3 regions of the Candidatus Accumulibacter cognatus genome follow, and region 2 is predicted to be linked to each of the others. Evidence: riboswitches for the same ligand, from Rfam matches in the RefSeq annotation. Region 2 holds a riboswitch; each other region holds the start of a gene.
The links. Region 2 has a riboswitch for cyclic di-GMP ahead of AW06_RS13705 (methyl-accepting chemotaxis protein). Riboswitches for the same ligand answer to the same signal wherever they lie in the genome.
Positions count from the first base shown of each region.

Region 1: it holds a riboswitch for cyclic di-GMP, as region 2 does, so the genes downstream of both, AW06_RS05435 (type IV pilin protein) here and AW06_RS13705 (methyl-accepting chemotaxis protein) in region 2, are expected to answer to the same signal.
Region 3: it holds a riboswitch for cyclic di-GMP, as region 2 does, so the genes downstream of both, AW06_RS09975 (hypothetical protein) here and AW06_RS13705 (methyl-accepting chemotaxis protein) in region 2, are expected to answer to the same signal.

Region 1 is NZ_JDST02000024.1:20,809-25,373, forward strand. Features, by position in the region: gene AW06_RS05415 (hypothetical protein) at 1-425, opposite strand, end outside; gene AW06_RS05420 (PilW family protein) at 422-1,534, opposite strand; gene AW06_RS19950 (hypothetical protein) at 1,524-2,036, opposite strand; gene AW06_RS19955 (prepilin-type N-terminal cleavage/methylation domain-containing protein) at 2,033-2,512, opposite strand; gene AW06_RS05435 (type IV pilin protein) at 2,516-2,944, opposite strand; cyclic di-GMP riboswitch class I at 3,389-3,480, opposite strand; gene AW06_RS19960 (patatin-like phospholipase family protein) at 3,569-4,565, opposite strand, start outside.
Region 2 is NZ_JDST02000071.1:21,041-25,605, reverse strand. Features, by position in the region: gene AW06_RS13720 (chemotaxis protein CheA) at 1-941, opposite strand, end outside; gene AW06_RS13715 (STAS domain-containing protein) at 938-1,267, opposite strand; gene AW06_RS13710 (response regulator) at 1,275-1,643, opposite strand; gene AW06_RS13705 (methyl-accepting chemotaxis protein) at 1,665-2,825, opposite strand; cyclic di-GMP riboswitch class I at 2,942-3,028, opposite strand; gene AW06_RS13700 (flagellar assembly protein A) at 3,287-4,565, shown strand, end outside.
Region 3 is NZ_JDST02000051.1:2,904-7,468, reverse strand. Features, by position in the region: gene AW06_RS09995 (folate-binding protein YgfZ) at 1-556, shown strand, start outside; gene AW06_RS09990 (NRDE family protein) at 569-1,351, shown strand; gene AW06_RS09985 (L,D-transpeptidase) at 1,321-1,803, opposite strand; gene tadA (tRNA adenosine(34) deaminase TadA) at 1,806-2,261, opposite strand; gene AW06_RS09975 (hypothetical protein) at 2,455-2,724, opposite strand; cyclic di-GMP riboswitch class I at 2,892-2,979, opposite strand; gene AW06_RS20350 (hypothetical protein) at 2,992-3,357, shown strand; gene AW06_RS09970 (DUF4351 domain-containing protein) at 3,533-3,775, shown strand; gene AW06_RS09965 (hypothetical protein) at 3,898-4,374, shown strand.

The sequences.
Region 1 (4,565 bases), on a different contig from region 2:
GCGTTCGGGGCCAGACCGGCCGTCTCGCACAAACGATGAATGACGTATCGGACTTCATTTCCCAAACCGTCATCGGCGGTGAGCAATTTCGAATTCGCCCAGTCATAGGTGATGGGCGAAAAGTCGGTTCCCCATGACGAGTAATATCCGGCGGCCGTGTCGTCGGCCTTGAGAATCTCGGAGGTACGCAGAGGGTCGGTCAGCCAGGCAATCGCATTTTCCACGCCGACATCCGCCACCGAAGTCGCCGTCTGCTTGAAAGCCAGATTGCCGGCAATCCCAAGACCGGTCCCGGTCCCGCGCATCATGGTCAGACCGGCCATGGTCATGGCGACCAGCATGATCAGTGCAATCAGAACCACCATGCCTTGCTGACGGCCAGGCAAACCAGCACGGATGGCAATCGGTCTTGCCAGCGTGCTCATGGCGATATGCCCCAGACCATGTTGCGTAGGGAAATCACCCCACCATAGACCCGGTAGCGATAATTTCGCCAGTCGTTGTCGTTGTCGGGGTTATCGTCAGCCGTACCGTCCACATTTTTCATGGTGAAGGGAATGGCGGCATTGCTGCTGTCCAGCCAGGACAAAACAGGCGCCGTGGCAGTGACATAAACGGGGCCGGCGCGTGAAGGCTCATACTGCTGGCTGCGTGTCAGGATAGACACGCGTACCGCCAGCAGACGTGTCCAGTCGGCCGGATCGGCATCCTGCCAAGTATCGACCTTGTAGTCGCCATCGCTGTCGATGCCATACTGTGCCTGCAGATCAATCACCCCATCGGCGACCGAGATGGTGGTATTGCGATACAAGCCATCGGTCAGCACCAGGGTCCCATTGGACACCTGCCAGGTGTTGAGCTGGGGCCCCTGGCCCATGTTGAACAGGAGGCCAGAACTGAAGGCTGCTCCTGGACCGGGTTTGAAGCGTAACAGCCCGTTGTGGTCGATGGTCAGCAAGTCGGCATTGGTATCGCTGGAAACTTCGATCAACGCACAATTCGACGCACCGTCAGAAACGACGATCACGTCCCCTACCTTGAAACCATTTCGCGACTCGGTTTTCTTGCTGGTGCTGGTGGAGGCCTTGAAGGGTTGCTCGGCGGTGAAGAAGGCAGAATTTCCATAAAACACCTGTAAGCCGTCGGGCGCACCACTTGCCCCCTGAATGATCCTGACGGGCACCAATGGGAACGTGAATGCAGCCCGTGCCGTCGTCGTGGCCGTTTCATTAACGACTGTGGAAACGTTACAACCCATCACCGGACTCTTGGCCATGCCAAAGCCCATGCCCCCCTGCTTGACATCGCGCTCCAGGCGGAAAAACCCCACCGCCCCGGCAATCTGTGCATCGCTCCCGGCCGCGGTCGTCCGCTTCGTTTTGTCCCACGTCGACAGGACATGGAACATGGCGATGATGCCAATCAATCCGATCGCCACGCCGACCAGTACCTCGGTCAGGGTGAAGCCCCTGCCAAAACGCATCGGCGCAATCTCTTGCGCCAGAATGCGTCGCAGCGGGGAGTCAGTTGACATAGCTCACCAGGGTGTAGTGGCGCACCTTGTTATCCGAAGGTGTCTGCCAGCAAATCGTGATGCTGACCTGGTTATTGTTCGCAGGAACCACCTTGATTTGCTGTCTTCCCGCGGTGGAGCCGGGCAGCGGGGAAGGCTTGTCGGTAGGCATCAAGGTGGCGACCCAGTCAACAACCGCCGGCATGGTCGAAGCCGACCCGGTGAAAACGCAGTTGTCCCCATTGCTGAAGTGCTGGTAGTTGTTGAGGGAGCTTGCGCTCACCACGGACATGACTACTCCGTTGATGGTTTCCTGGGTCCGGTCGACTCCGGTCCAGATCTGGCTCAAGATTCGCTCGGCCAGATTCATCGCCTCGGTGCGATACTGTGCATCGGCCTGCACGTTGACTGCCGTGGCTCCCAGCGCCACCATCGACAGGATACCCAGAGAAAAGATCAGGATGCCGATCAGCGCCTCCAGCAACACGCTGCCGGCTTGAGAACGTTCAAGAGTCTTCATCATGGACATGCCCTCGTATCACCCGCTGCTTTTTGAGCTGCGGTCAGGCCGGGGTCGCACAGGCGAGCCCCGCCACCCGTGGTTATAAAAACATTCAGGCAGCGTATCGGGCCACCATCCGCATGGCAGGCCCCGGCAGCCGGGTTGGTGAAGGTGTACACCGCGGTAGACGCCAGGGTGGTTCCACCGAACGGAGTGAACACGAGATCATGCCCACCGCTACTGTCGTTCACGCTGCTGGCGATCACGATCGAAGCTGGCGTCTCGGCGGGAAGGAACGGCGCGGAATTGCTGTTCAGGCGAATGGCTTCGCTGCGGGCCCTCTGCAGATCGGCAAGGACCGTTTCCGCAGCCGTCCGCAGACGGACATTTCCCATATAGGTACTGAGAGCCGGCACGCCAAACGCCAGGAGAACGCTCAGGATGGTAATGACCACCAGAACTTCTACCATGGTGAATCCACGCGAACGGCCCAACATCGCTCAACACCCCCCGGCTTTATTCAGCGCAAAGCAGGTATTCGGACTCGGGAGAGTCCAGCCACTCGGCAAGGCAACCGTGCTTTTGCCAGCCGCTGTAATCCGGTATTGGAAGCCCGCCATGCTGCTCTTCCCGGTGGCATCCACCTGATAAGCCGCTGCGCCGAGACCGGAGCACGTAAACGTGAAATTGCTGGTATTGGCCGGCAAGGGTGCCACCGTGCCGGCCACACAGGCCCCAACATAGGTTCGCTCATCGAGGAAATGCTGTTGCATCCTGACCTCCATACTGGCGAGCGCACCAACCGCCTCGGTAATGCGCCCCTTGGTCAGATAATCGATGTAATTTGGAACGGCAATCGCCGCAAGAATGCTGATCATCACGATGACGACCATCACCTCGATCAGGGTGAATCCGGAATTCGCTTTCATATTGTTGGCCAGAGCTGCTTAAATGGTAAGCATGAGGGCAAGCTGCCGAAGGGTATGCTTGAATCAACGGCACGCAAGCCGCCCAACTTGAGGGTGGAAACCTTGCAAATTGTGGCGTGGATGGCGGCGAGCCCACCGACTTCACCCAGTCGCCCCAGCAACCGGGCCACGTGTGTCCGCACTTCAACAGGCTGCTGGAAACAATCAGGACCGGCAATCGAGCGATTGCCACAGAGGGAGCTGCTTACCTTGTCGAATCGAAATGCCATCGCTGGTTTTCCTTGTCGCTAGCGCAAAAAAGACGCACGGTGTAGCCGCAAAAACTGCGGGCTGGCACAAGGTCAACCGTTGGGCAGGGATGAAACTAGTTGGAGATCCGACGGGCTGGTGGTGAATCGACTGCGACCAAGACTGGGGAATTTGTCCGGAAGCTGTCTCCGTTAGCCTGGCGGCCCCGCCATCCTGGGAAACATGCTGTTTCCGTTAGATCGGTGACTTTGCGTCCCCGCCTTTCGACGGGTTTGCCTTTTTCAGTGAGACTATGGGACTTAGCATACACTTCAAATTTCAATAATTCAAGCCTGTTTCTGATTTCGGTGGAATGCCGCTCCAGCTGGCCAGCAGCTACGAGCGCAGTTTGCCAAGCGCCTCGCGCAACGGTTTGATTCCTGGGTGGTGCCGGAGTGGGCGGAACTCGTCGGCGATCAGCCCTTGAGCGATGTGCTGTCCAAGCTTGCGATAGCTTTCGAACTGCGATTCGTCGAACCACTGATCGAGCGTCGACACGTGCGGAAAATCCTGGTGCTGGGATTTGTACTGCAACAGGTCGACCGATTCATCGTCAGTCAGCGACGGCTTGATGTAATACAGCAGGCCTTCGGCGGCCGGGCGCTCCTCGGTCTCCGGGTAGTGGATCAGACCGATCGCAGAGTGACAGGCTGACACGCTGCTGGCATCGGGAATGATGCTGCGAGGGTCGATGTCGATCTCGACTCCGAAGTCTGTTCGACACTTGCGGACCGCGTTGCCGAGATCCTCGAAGGTATAGTCGCCGTCCTGAGAGGCGTCGGAGGCGATGATTACCCGACAGCGCCGCCGGACGAGTTCATAGAGTCCGAGGTTCTCGAAATGGCCACCGTCGCTGAGGTAGACCAGATCCTTGCGGTCGGAGGACAGACCAAGCAACTCGAGAAGCAGCATTCGGCCGCTAAAGCTTCGGGAGTCTTTGCACCAGCATATCGGCTTGCGCGGATTCGGCAGCCACCAGCCCAGCCGGGCGTTGAAGACGGTCATCAGGAAAGCGGTGGCGGCATTGGTATGGTAGCCCCAGTTGGGGCTCGCCGCCGCGCCGGAAATCGTAATGGCCATCGCCAGTGGCAGACGTTCTTTCCTGCCGACAGCCTTGACGGCGAAATCGTCGGTCTTCTGGAAAGCGTCGATGCCGCGTTCGCCGAACGCCAGTCGGTAGCCACAGTGGAGTGGGCTGAAAAGGAACGATGCCGCCTTGCGTTCCTGCCAGCCCAGGCGGTCGGTGGCCCCTGCGACCGGATCGTGAGTGATGTTGAGTGCACAGTTGATCAGCGGATAAGGCCGCACCCCGGCCAAGTCACAGAGCAATGGC
Region 2 (4,565 bases):
GGCACCGCTCCCTGTCCGACCAGGATCTCGCCGATACGGGCATGCGGCTCCTGGTTCTTCTGCATCGCCAGCGCTACTGCCAGTTCGTTGGCGGTCACTGAACCGCAGGCCAAGAGCATCTCGCCGATGCGCTCGGCATCATGATGGTGGGATTCGATCAGCGCGAGGTAGGCCGAAATCTGGCTCTGCGGCGGCACGATGACGATCTGCGAGCCCTCCCGGATGAAATCGAAGACGCCTTCGATTTCTGCCTTGCTGGCATCACTCGCCAGGGCCACTTCAAAGCCCAGATAGCAGATCTCGGGGTCTGCGGCGGCAAACTCCGGTACGGCATCGACAACCGTTTCAACATGCAGCAGCTTGCCGTACTGGGAGAGGTAATTGATGAAGGCCAGTGGGTCCATGCCGTCCTGCAATACCTGCCTGCCCGGGCGAAGCGAGATATGCCAGTGATCCGGGCCCATCGCGCCACCGCCGCCAGCACTGGTCGCGGCCCCGGAGGAATGCGGTTCGGCTGCGGGCGTTGCCATGACGGCGCCGTTGCCAGTTCCGAGAACGGCCTGCAGGCGCGACAGCAATTGGTCGCTACGGGCGACCGGAACCTCGGTGTTCTCGGCGATCGCGGCAATCAGGTTGGCGATGTGGTCCTGGCAGGCGAGCAGCAGACTGATCAGATCGCTGTCGAATTGCAGTTTGCCGTTGCGCAGGCGATCGAGGACATTCTCGACGACGTGTGCGAAACGCACCACCTCGTCAAGACCGAACAGGCCGCCAGAGCCCTTGATGGTATGCGCGCAGCGAAAAAGGGCGTTCAGGTCGTCTTCCAGGCTGCTGCCGTCCTCTGCACGCAGCAGGATTGCCTCCATCTCGGCGAGGAGTTCCCTGGCCTCTTCCATGAAGGTTCCGAGTGCCTGCGCGAGGTCTTTGGCGGCGTCGTTCATGGCATGTTCCTCGCCGATTCCGTCGCCGAAATGAACAGGGGATCACCCAGCATGCCGCCGAGATTGGCCAGATCGATCAGGCGCAGAACGCACGGCGGATGATTGACGAAGCGCACGTGCTTGCCCGGATTGCGTTTGGCGATCAGCATCAGTTGCAGACCGGCCGTATCGATCTCGGCAATGCCGCCCAGATCGATCTCGATTTCGTCGATACCGTGCATGACCTCCGCCAGTTCGGCCTTGATTCCGGCGACTTCATAGATGGTCAGTTCTCCGTCCAGAGTCAGCCGTGCCGTTTTCCCGCTGCGCTCGATAACCAGGCTCATCGCCACTTCACATCATCAACAGTCTGGAAACCGCCGCCAGCATCTGCTGAGGCTGGAAAGGCTTGACCACCCAGGCCTTGGCACCGGCCTCCTGGCCGGCCTTCTTCTTCTCCTCATTGCCTTCAGTGGTCAACATGATCACCGGAACGAAGCGATAGGCGGCGTTCTTTTTCATTTCCCGGACAAAGGTGATGCCATCCATGTTGGGCATATTGACATCGCTGATCACCAGATGCACCTTCTGCCCCATCAGTTTGGCCAGCGCGTCCTTGCCATCGCAGGCCTCGATCACCTCAAAACCGCCGCCCTTGAGCGCCATGCTGACGACCTGCCGCATCGAAGCGGAATCGTCGACGACCAGGATGGTCTTGCCCATGTCGATCTCCCATTGTCCAGGTTAGAAAAAGGTGATTTCACTCGCCGCCACCTGTCCCTGTGCAGCCGGGTGTCGCGTGTCGTGCTGTTCGAGCGTGGTATAGGTTTGTTCGAGTTCAGCAACCCATTTCTGCACGTCGAAAGGTTCCGGTGTCTGGCCGCATGCGATGCGTGCCTCTTCCGCACGTGTGCGCGCCAGAAGACGCTCGATATCCTGGCAAACCGCGCTCAGAATCTGGCTCATACGATCCTGGAATTGCAGATGCACGAGTACCGCTTCGACCTTTTCGCGGACGCTCTGACTGCCTTCTGCCATGTGCTGCGACGAATCGCTGAGTCCTTGCACGACGCTGCGGAATCGTTCCAGTACGGCGACCATGGTCGCGTCCGAACTGGCCATCAGTGACTCGTTCTGGCGTGACATTTGGCCGGCGGAAAGCAGCGCTGACCCGGTCGCCGCGTTGACCGTCTCGACCTTATCCCCGATCTGCTTGGCAAGCGATCCCGACTGGTCCGAGAGCTTGCGCACCTCATCGGCAACGACGGCAAAACCACGCCCGGTCTCACCGGCCCGCGCTGCTTCGATCGCCGCGTTGAGCGCCAGCAGATTGGTCTGTTTGGCGATCTCGGCAACTCCGCTGGCCATGCGCTTGAGATCGGCGCTCACTTCCGCCAGGTTCTCGAATTCACGGAGCATCGGCTTCTGGGCGTCGAAAGCGTCCTTGAGACGGTCAAGCATCGAAGCCAATTCGCTACGTGCCCGTTCGATCACCGCGACCACGCCAGCCGCTGCTTCACGGTCGCGGGTATCGAGCATGACGCCCAACTGGTTCAGAATGGCCGCGAAGTCACTGGTCAATGCGTTGCCCGCGTTCTCGGTTTGTCGGCGTGCGATCGCGATATGCTCGGCCCAGCGTACCAGTGAAGCGGCAGCCACCTGATGCAGGCTCTTCGTATAGGGGGTGATGGCCGGCTGCGCCGCCTCGGTCCGGACGTGTTTGGCGGCAGACTGGTCGACAGCGATCCGGATCGCACGACGCTCCCAATAAGAGGCGCCCGCGGCAAGCACCAGCAGAGCCAGTGTCCACACAAGAGCGACGGCCAGCGGCATCTCACTCTTCCAGACCAGCAGACCGCCGGCAACGGCGGCAATAAACAGCGGGGCAGGGCCGACAGGAAGCATCTTTGATGATCGGTCTTGCATGAGATCCTCCCGTTCTTGCATGAGATCCTCCCGTGAGTGATTTAAGCACTAGGCAACGGCGGATCGGAGCAGATGCCGGAACAGGCGTTCCGGCATAGGGCAACCCAGCCACCCTCCCGGACTTCAGGTTAGGGCCTGCAGCTTTGCGTCCGGGACTTTCGTCCCGTTTGCCATTCAACTCATGTGAACATACATGAACCAACAAGCAAACTATATGTATTTTGGCACACTTCCCTGGTACTCATCAGTCATTATATATCGATAGACCAAAACGCAGCGCAGACCAACGCATCGGCCGTCCAAAGGCTGACGGGCAACGAATGCCAGGGAACTGTCAGGCAACAAACTCATCAGACAAGGTGCCGCAGCCAACAGTTTCTGTTACGCTTCTGGCGCAAGAACTGGGGGTCTCAATCACCAACCTGGATGCGAGTGCCGTCATGCCACCATTACCGCAAAGTGCCATCGGCAACCTGGCCGACCTTGAGGAAGGACAGATCGCACTCTCGGGATTTGTCGTTCAGCATGATAACGGCTTGTACGTCCGGCGCGCGCGACTCGAATCGGCGACGGCTTTTGCTGATTTCGTTAACCGCGTGGTCGCCTCAGGCCTGTACTTTCGGGGACTGGATTACCCACAGTTCCTGGCCCTGCTTTATGACGATCTTATCGGTCGTCACGACGATGCCGACGAGGAAATTTTCCTGGCTGCCGACATCACAGCTTTCCGGGCAGAGCGCCAGGCGCTCTACAAGCCCTGCAAGATAACCCCTGGCGAAGCGTCCTATCTGTTCGAACCGCTGTATTGCGACGCGGAGGGTGATCTGGCCCTGATCGATCAGGGCAATCACCCTGCGCATTCTGCCAAGGGGCAGCAGTCGTCCGAGACACGCATCTACCTCGACATCGATGAATTCATCGCCGCGGCGTGGGCCAAGGGAGTGCGTTTCGGCATCGACGTCGCAGCCGTGTGTGAAGGCATCGAACTCGACAAACCGGAACAGCGGGTGGTCGCTCTCAACCGGCCATACGTCCCCGGCAAGGATGCCGAAATCGTCGAGTTGGCCCCTGGGCTGCACCGCAATAACGCACCGCGGCGGCTGTTTGGTGATCGGGTCGATCTGCGACAGTTCGAAACGCGTTACCCACAGGTCGCTGCCGGCCTGCGTCTGGTGAAAAAAATCCCGCGCCAGGCTGGGATGGATGGGCGCGACATTACTGGCATTGCGCTGCCGGCATCACTGCCCAAGGATTTCGATCTGCAGACGCTGGCCGGTCCCGGCACCCATGTCATCCGGGAAAAGGACGGCGAATACCTGCTGGCGTCGGTCTGCGGCTTTCTCAATATCGATCTGCGCAGCAATCAGTTCTCTGTGACCGACAAGATCATCAGCCATGAAGGCGTGAGTTTACGCACGACCGGCGACCTCTTGCTGACCGGCGAGGAGTATGAACAACATGGCGAGATTCAGGAGAAACGCATCGTCCGGTGCCGCAGCATCACCGCTTACGCCGATGTCTTCGGGAACATCATTTCCAGCGGCGGTCGCGTCTGTCTGAAACGGAATCTGATCGGTGGGAGCGCCAGCAATGATCATGGGGACATCATCGTCGAAGGACGCGCCTCCGGATCGACACTGATTGCGCAGAATGGCTGCATCAGGGTGCAGCACGTGGACAACTGTGTGATCCTGGGTCATCAGGTGGTCGTCGGGCAGG
Region 3 (4,565 bases), on a different contig from region 2:
TCCCTTGAACACCGCTGTTTTCGCGGCTGGGGCCGTGATCCGCCTCGATGGCCACCGTTTCGAAATTCTCGTCCATTGCGACACCGCCCCGACGCTGTGGCAGGAACTGCGCACACAGGCCCGACCGGTTGGCACCGCTGTCTGGCAATGGCTGGATATTCAGGCCGGCGTGCCGCTGATCAGCGAGCGCACCAGAGAGGAGTTCGTTCCGCAAATGGCGAATTTCGAGCAACTCGGAGCGATCAGTTTCCATAAGGGCTGTTATCCCGGCCAGGAAATCGTCGCCCGCACGCAGTACCTCGGCAAGGTCAAGCGCCATCTCTACCGTGCCCACTCGACCACGCCGATGGCGGCCGGCGATGCGATCTTCTCGCCGTCGAGTCCCCAGCACCATTGCGGCATGATAGCCAACGCCGCACCGGCGCCGTCGGGTGGCTACGATGCCCTGGCGATCGTTCAGGAGAACTTCGTCGGCGCCGGGAATCTGGAACTCGGTGCTCCGGGGGGTCCGCGCCTTGATCTTCAGCCGGTGCATCGCGCCATCACTACGCCTTGAGCGCAGGCCGCGATGTGCCTGATTGTCCTCGCCTGGCAGGCGCACCCCGACTATCCGCTGGTCGTCGCCGCCAACCGCGACGAGTTCTTCGCCCGCCCTGCAGCGCCCGCCGCTTTCTGGCAGGAAGCCCCGCAGGTGCTCGCCGGGCGTGACCTCGAGGCCGGCGGTACCTGGCTGGGCGTCAGTCGTGCGCAACGTTTCGCCGCCCTGACCAACTATCGTGAGGGCGGCAAACAGGACCCCGCTGCACGCTCGCGTGGTGCACTGGTGGCCGATTTCCTGACCGGCAACGCCAGTCCGGCGGCGTACCTGGCCGGGATCTCGGCCGCCGCCGCCGACTACAACGGCTTCAACCTGTTCGTTGGCGACGACCAGTGCCTGGGCTATTTCAGCAACCGTGGTGACGACCAGCCGCGCTGGCTGGAGCCTGGCCTCTACGGCCTCTCCAACCACCTCATCGACACGCCCTGGCCGAAGCTGGCCAGCGCCAAGGCGACCTTTGCTGCGGCCCTGTCAGGACTGCCGGCGTCGGCGCCGTTCTTCACGCTGCTCGCCGACCAGGAGATCGTCCCCGATGCCCACCTGCCCGAAACCGGCGTGCCGCTCGAATGGGAGCGTATCCTCTCGGCGGTCTTCGTTCGCTCCGAAAACTACGGCACGCGCGCCTCGACGCTGCTCAGCAGGCACCGCGACGGGCAGACCACGCTGATCGAGCGAAGTTTCGATGTCGACGCCCGGGTCACCGGCGAGGTCTGCGAGCGCTTTCAGTCCTCTAGGATATCGACCGGCGTGTAGGGCGGCACCAGATCGAACAGTTCGACAATGTCGGCGTTGCGCATGCGAATGCAGCCGATCGATCCGGGGCAGCCCATCGGCGTCGTATCCGGGCTGCCGTGGATATAGACGTAACGGCGCATGGTATCGACCCGGCCCAACCGATTTCGACCGGGTTCGCATCCGGATAACCAGAGGATGCGCGTGAGAATCCAGTCTCGCTGCGGAAATCGTTCGGCAAGTTCCTTGCCATAGATCTCGCCAGTCGGCCGGCGGGCGGAAAAAACGGTGTTCACAGCTTCGCCGGTACCAATCTTGGCGCGGATCAGGTGCCTGCCGCGCGGCGTGCAGAAACTGCCCGACACTTCCCCCGGACCATTTTTTGCGGTGGACACCGGATAGCAACGCAGCACCTGTCCGGAGTCGTCGGAGAGGGTCAACGTCTGTCTTCTGATGGAGATCTCGATGTGCATGCTCACTCGCGGCTACGCCGTGCTGCAAAAAACCCGGACAGCAACTGCCCGCATTCGTCGGCCAGGACGCCGCCGACGACCGCTGTGTGATGGTTGAGGCGCGGTACTGCAAAGAGGTCGACGACACTGCCATGCACACCGGTCTTGGGATCGCGCGCACCGTAGATCAGCCGGGCAATGCGTGCCTGCAGCACCGCGCCGCCACACATCGCGCAAGGTTCAAGCGTCACGAACAGCTCGCAGCCGGGCAAACGGTAGTTGTGCAGATTGCGCGCGGCGTCGCGCAGGGCGGCGATTTCGGCGTGCGCCGTTGGATCGTTTTCGCCGATCGGCGAATTGAAACCGCGTCCGACGATCACCCCATCACGAACCACCAGCGCGCCAACCGGGACTTCGCCGAGGCATTCGGCGGCTCGCGCCAGGGAAATCGCCTCGCGCATGAAAAATTCGTCGTTCATCGATGGCATTCTACTGCAGCACAGAGGCAGGCTGCTGAGAATGCCTCGATCTGAAACCGACGACATCCCCTGACGAAAGGCGAGCATTGGTACCCAGCGACCGCTGAACGTACTGCTGCGACCCCTTCACCGCTCGCCAATCCATTCGATCAGAGAACCGCAGTGTTCGTATGCAGGCTCTCTTGATTCAGCATCAGCTCCTGAGCCACTTGCGCAGCATGTGGTCGAAAACGATGAAAAGAATCATGCAGGCCATGAGAGCGAAGCTGGCGTTGGCAAACCCGTCGAAAAACTGGGGCGAGGCAACGGGCGATGCTTCCTTGATCGAGTAATGATACGACGCGCCCGCAGCCGACAGACTACGTTCTGCCACCTGTCCGTAGGCTTCCTGGATATTCGCCGCCGCCAGTTTCATGGTCTCGGTTCCGCCAGGAGTTTCGATCGTCGCGATATAGGTTTTCATGGTTTCCTCAGACTCTCAACGCATACCATACATGGCATCAGAAGTGGTCAGTGTTGTTGCGCCATACAGTCGGCATCAATTCAACAAGGCCGTTGCTGCCCTCTCTTACGAGAGCCATGTTTCAGCTGTGGGAAGGAAACCAAGTACCCGCACGAATGTGCCTGGAGCGAGGTAACCCAGCCACCCTCCTGTCATTCCAGGTTAGGGTCTGCAGCTTTGCGTCCGGAGCTTTCACCCCGTTTGCCATTTGTCTCGTGAAGCCATTATATGTCTGGACCGCAAACCTGCCGTGAAAATTCTCACGCACGCACGCAGGTAATTACTTGCTCAACAAGCCCATTCGTCCAGGGCCAACACGATGCCACCTTCCCCGAGCGCCTGTTCACCTACAACTACCGGCTCTACGACCGCTATCGTCGCCCGGTCGCCAGCCTGGCCGTGCTGGCCGATGACCGCGAAAGCTGGAAACCCACCCACTACGGCTACCAACTGTACGGCCGCGAGGTCGGCATCCACTTCCCAACGGTCCAGATCCTGGACTACGCCCGCCAGATCGAAGCCTTGCTGGAAGATCCCAATCCCTTCGCCCTGGTCACTGCTGCGCACCTGTTCACCCGCAGAACGAGGGGGTGACCTGGAACAGCGGTACGCGGCAAAATGGCAACTGGCCAAGCTGCTCTACGAACGCCACTGGGACAAGCAGCGCATCATCGATCTGTTCGGCGTCATCGACTGGCTGATGCGATTGCCGAACGAATTGGAGCAACGACTTCTGCAAGAAGTCTACACACGGGAAAGGAACGTCACCATGCCCTACATCACTTCTGCCGAACGCTTTGGAATTGAAAAAGGACGACAGCAGGGACTGCAGCAGGGGCTGCAGCAGGGCGAAGTCGCCCTGCTGCAGCGCCAACTCTCGCGCCGGTTTGGTCCCCTGCCTGACGCTGTCCGCGACCGACTGACCAGCGCAAGCATCGATCAATTGGAAATCTGGGCGATCAGGGTACTGGATGCCGAATCGTTGAACGAAGTCTTCGATCAGCGAGAGTAGCCCGTAGCCCGGATGGAATGACAGTGAATCGAAACTGGGGAATACCGCATCTCAAACCACCCTGCAACTCGTCAGCGGTTCCGCCTGACGAAGGAAGACGGGGGGATCATGAAATTTTATCAATGCGTTATTTCAAGACCTCGCTGCCTGCTCTCGCTGCCGAACATCTACCACGGAAAAAGCACATGACCACGGTTCAGATCACATTACCCGACCAACTTTCACAGGAAGCCCAGCGCGCTGGGCTGCTGTCGTCGACCCAACTGGAACGTTGGTTGCGCGAGCAACTCAAGATCCAGCGCATCGATGAATGGTTTGCGACAATGGACCGCATGGCATCCAGGAGCGAGCCGATCGTGCTGAAAGCCCCGGTAGGGGCGGGAAGAGAACATTGCACGGAGTTTAAAAATCCGACAGCCGGAATCAGAATGCTCGGGGGCTGCCATTCAAGTGGAGTAGGTTGGGCTGAGGTACGAAGCCCAACAGCCAAGATGGTTACCCTGGATCGTTGGGCTTCGTACCTCAGCCCAACCTACGGTCTACGGGCTTTTGCCGCCCGTTCCGCTCGGCACGGGGAAGTCCCTTTCATTCGTCATTAGCACTCATCATGGTGTTGCGCGGGCTATTTTCGGCACTATTGCTTGTCACAAGCCTATTGGCTTTCATTTTCGGAACGTATATCGCGCTCAATACAGAGTCTCCTCCAATCATGCGGCGTCTTCATCACACTGCATTGGTTGAGGAAGCATCTGCTTTCGTAAACCACCATGCCGCTCATCATGGCCGCATG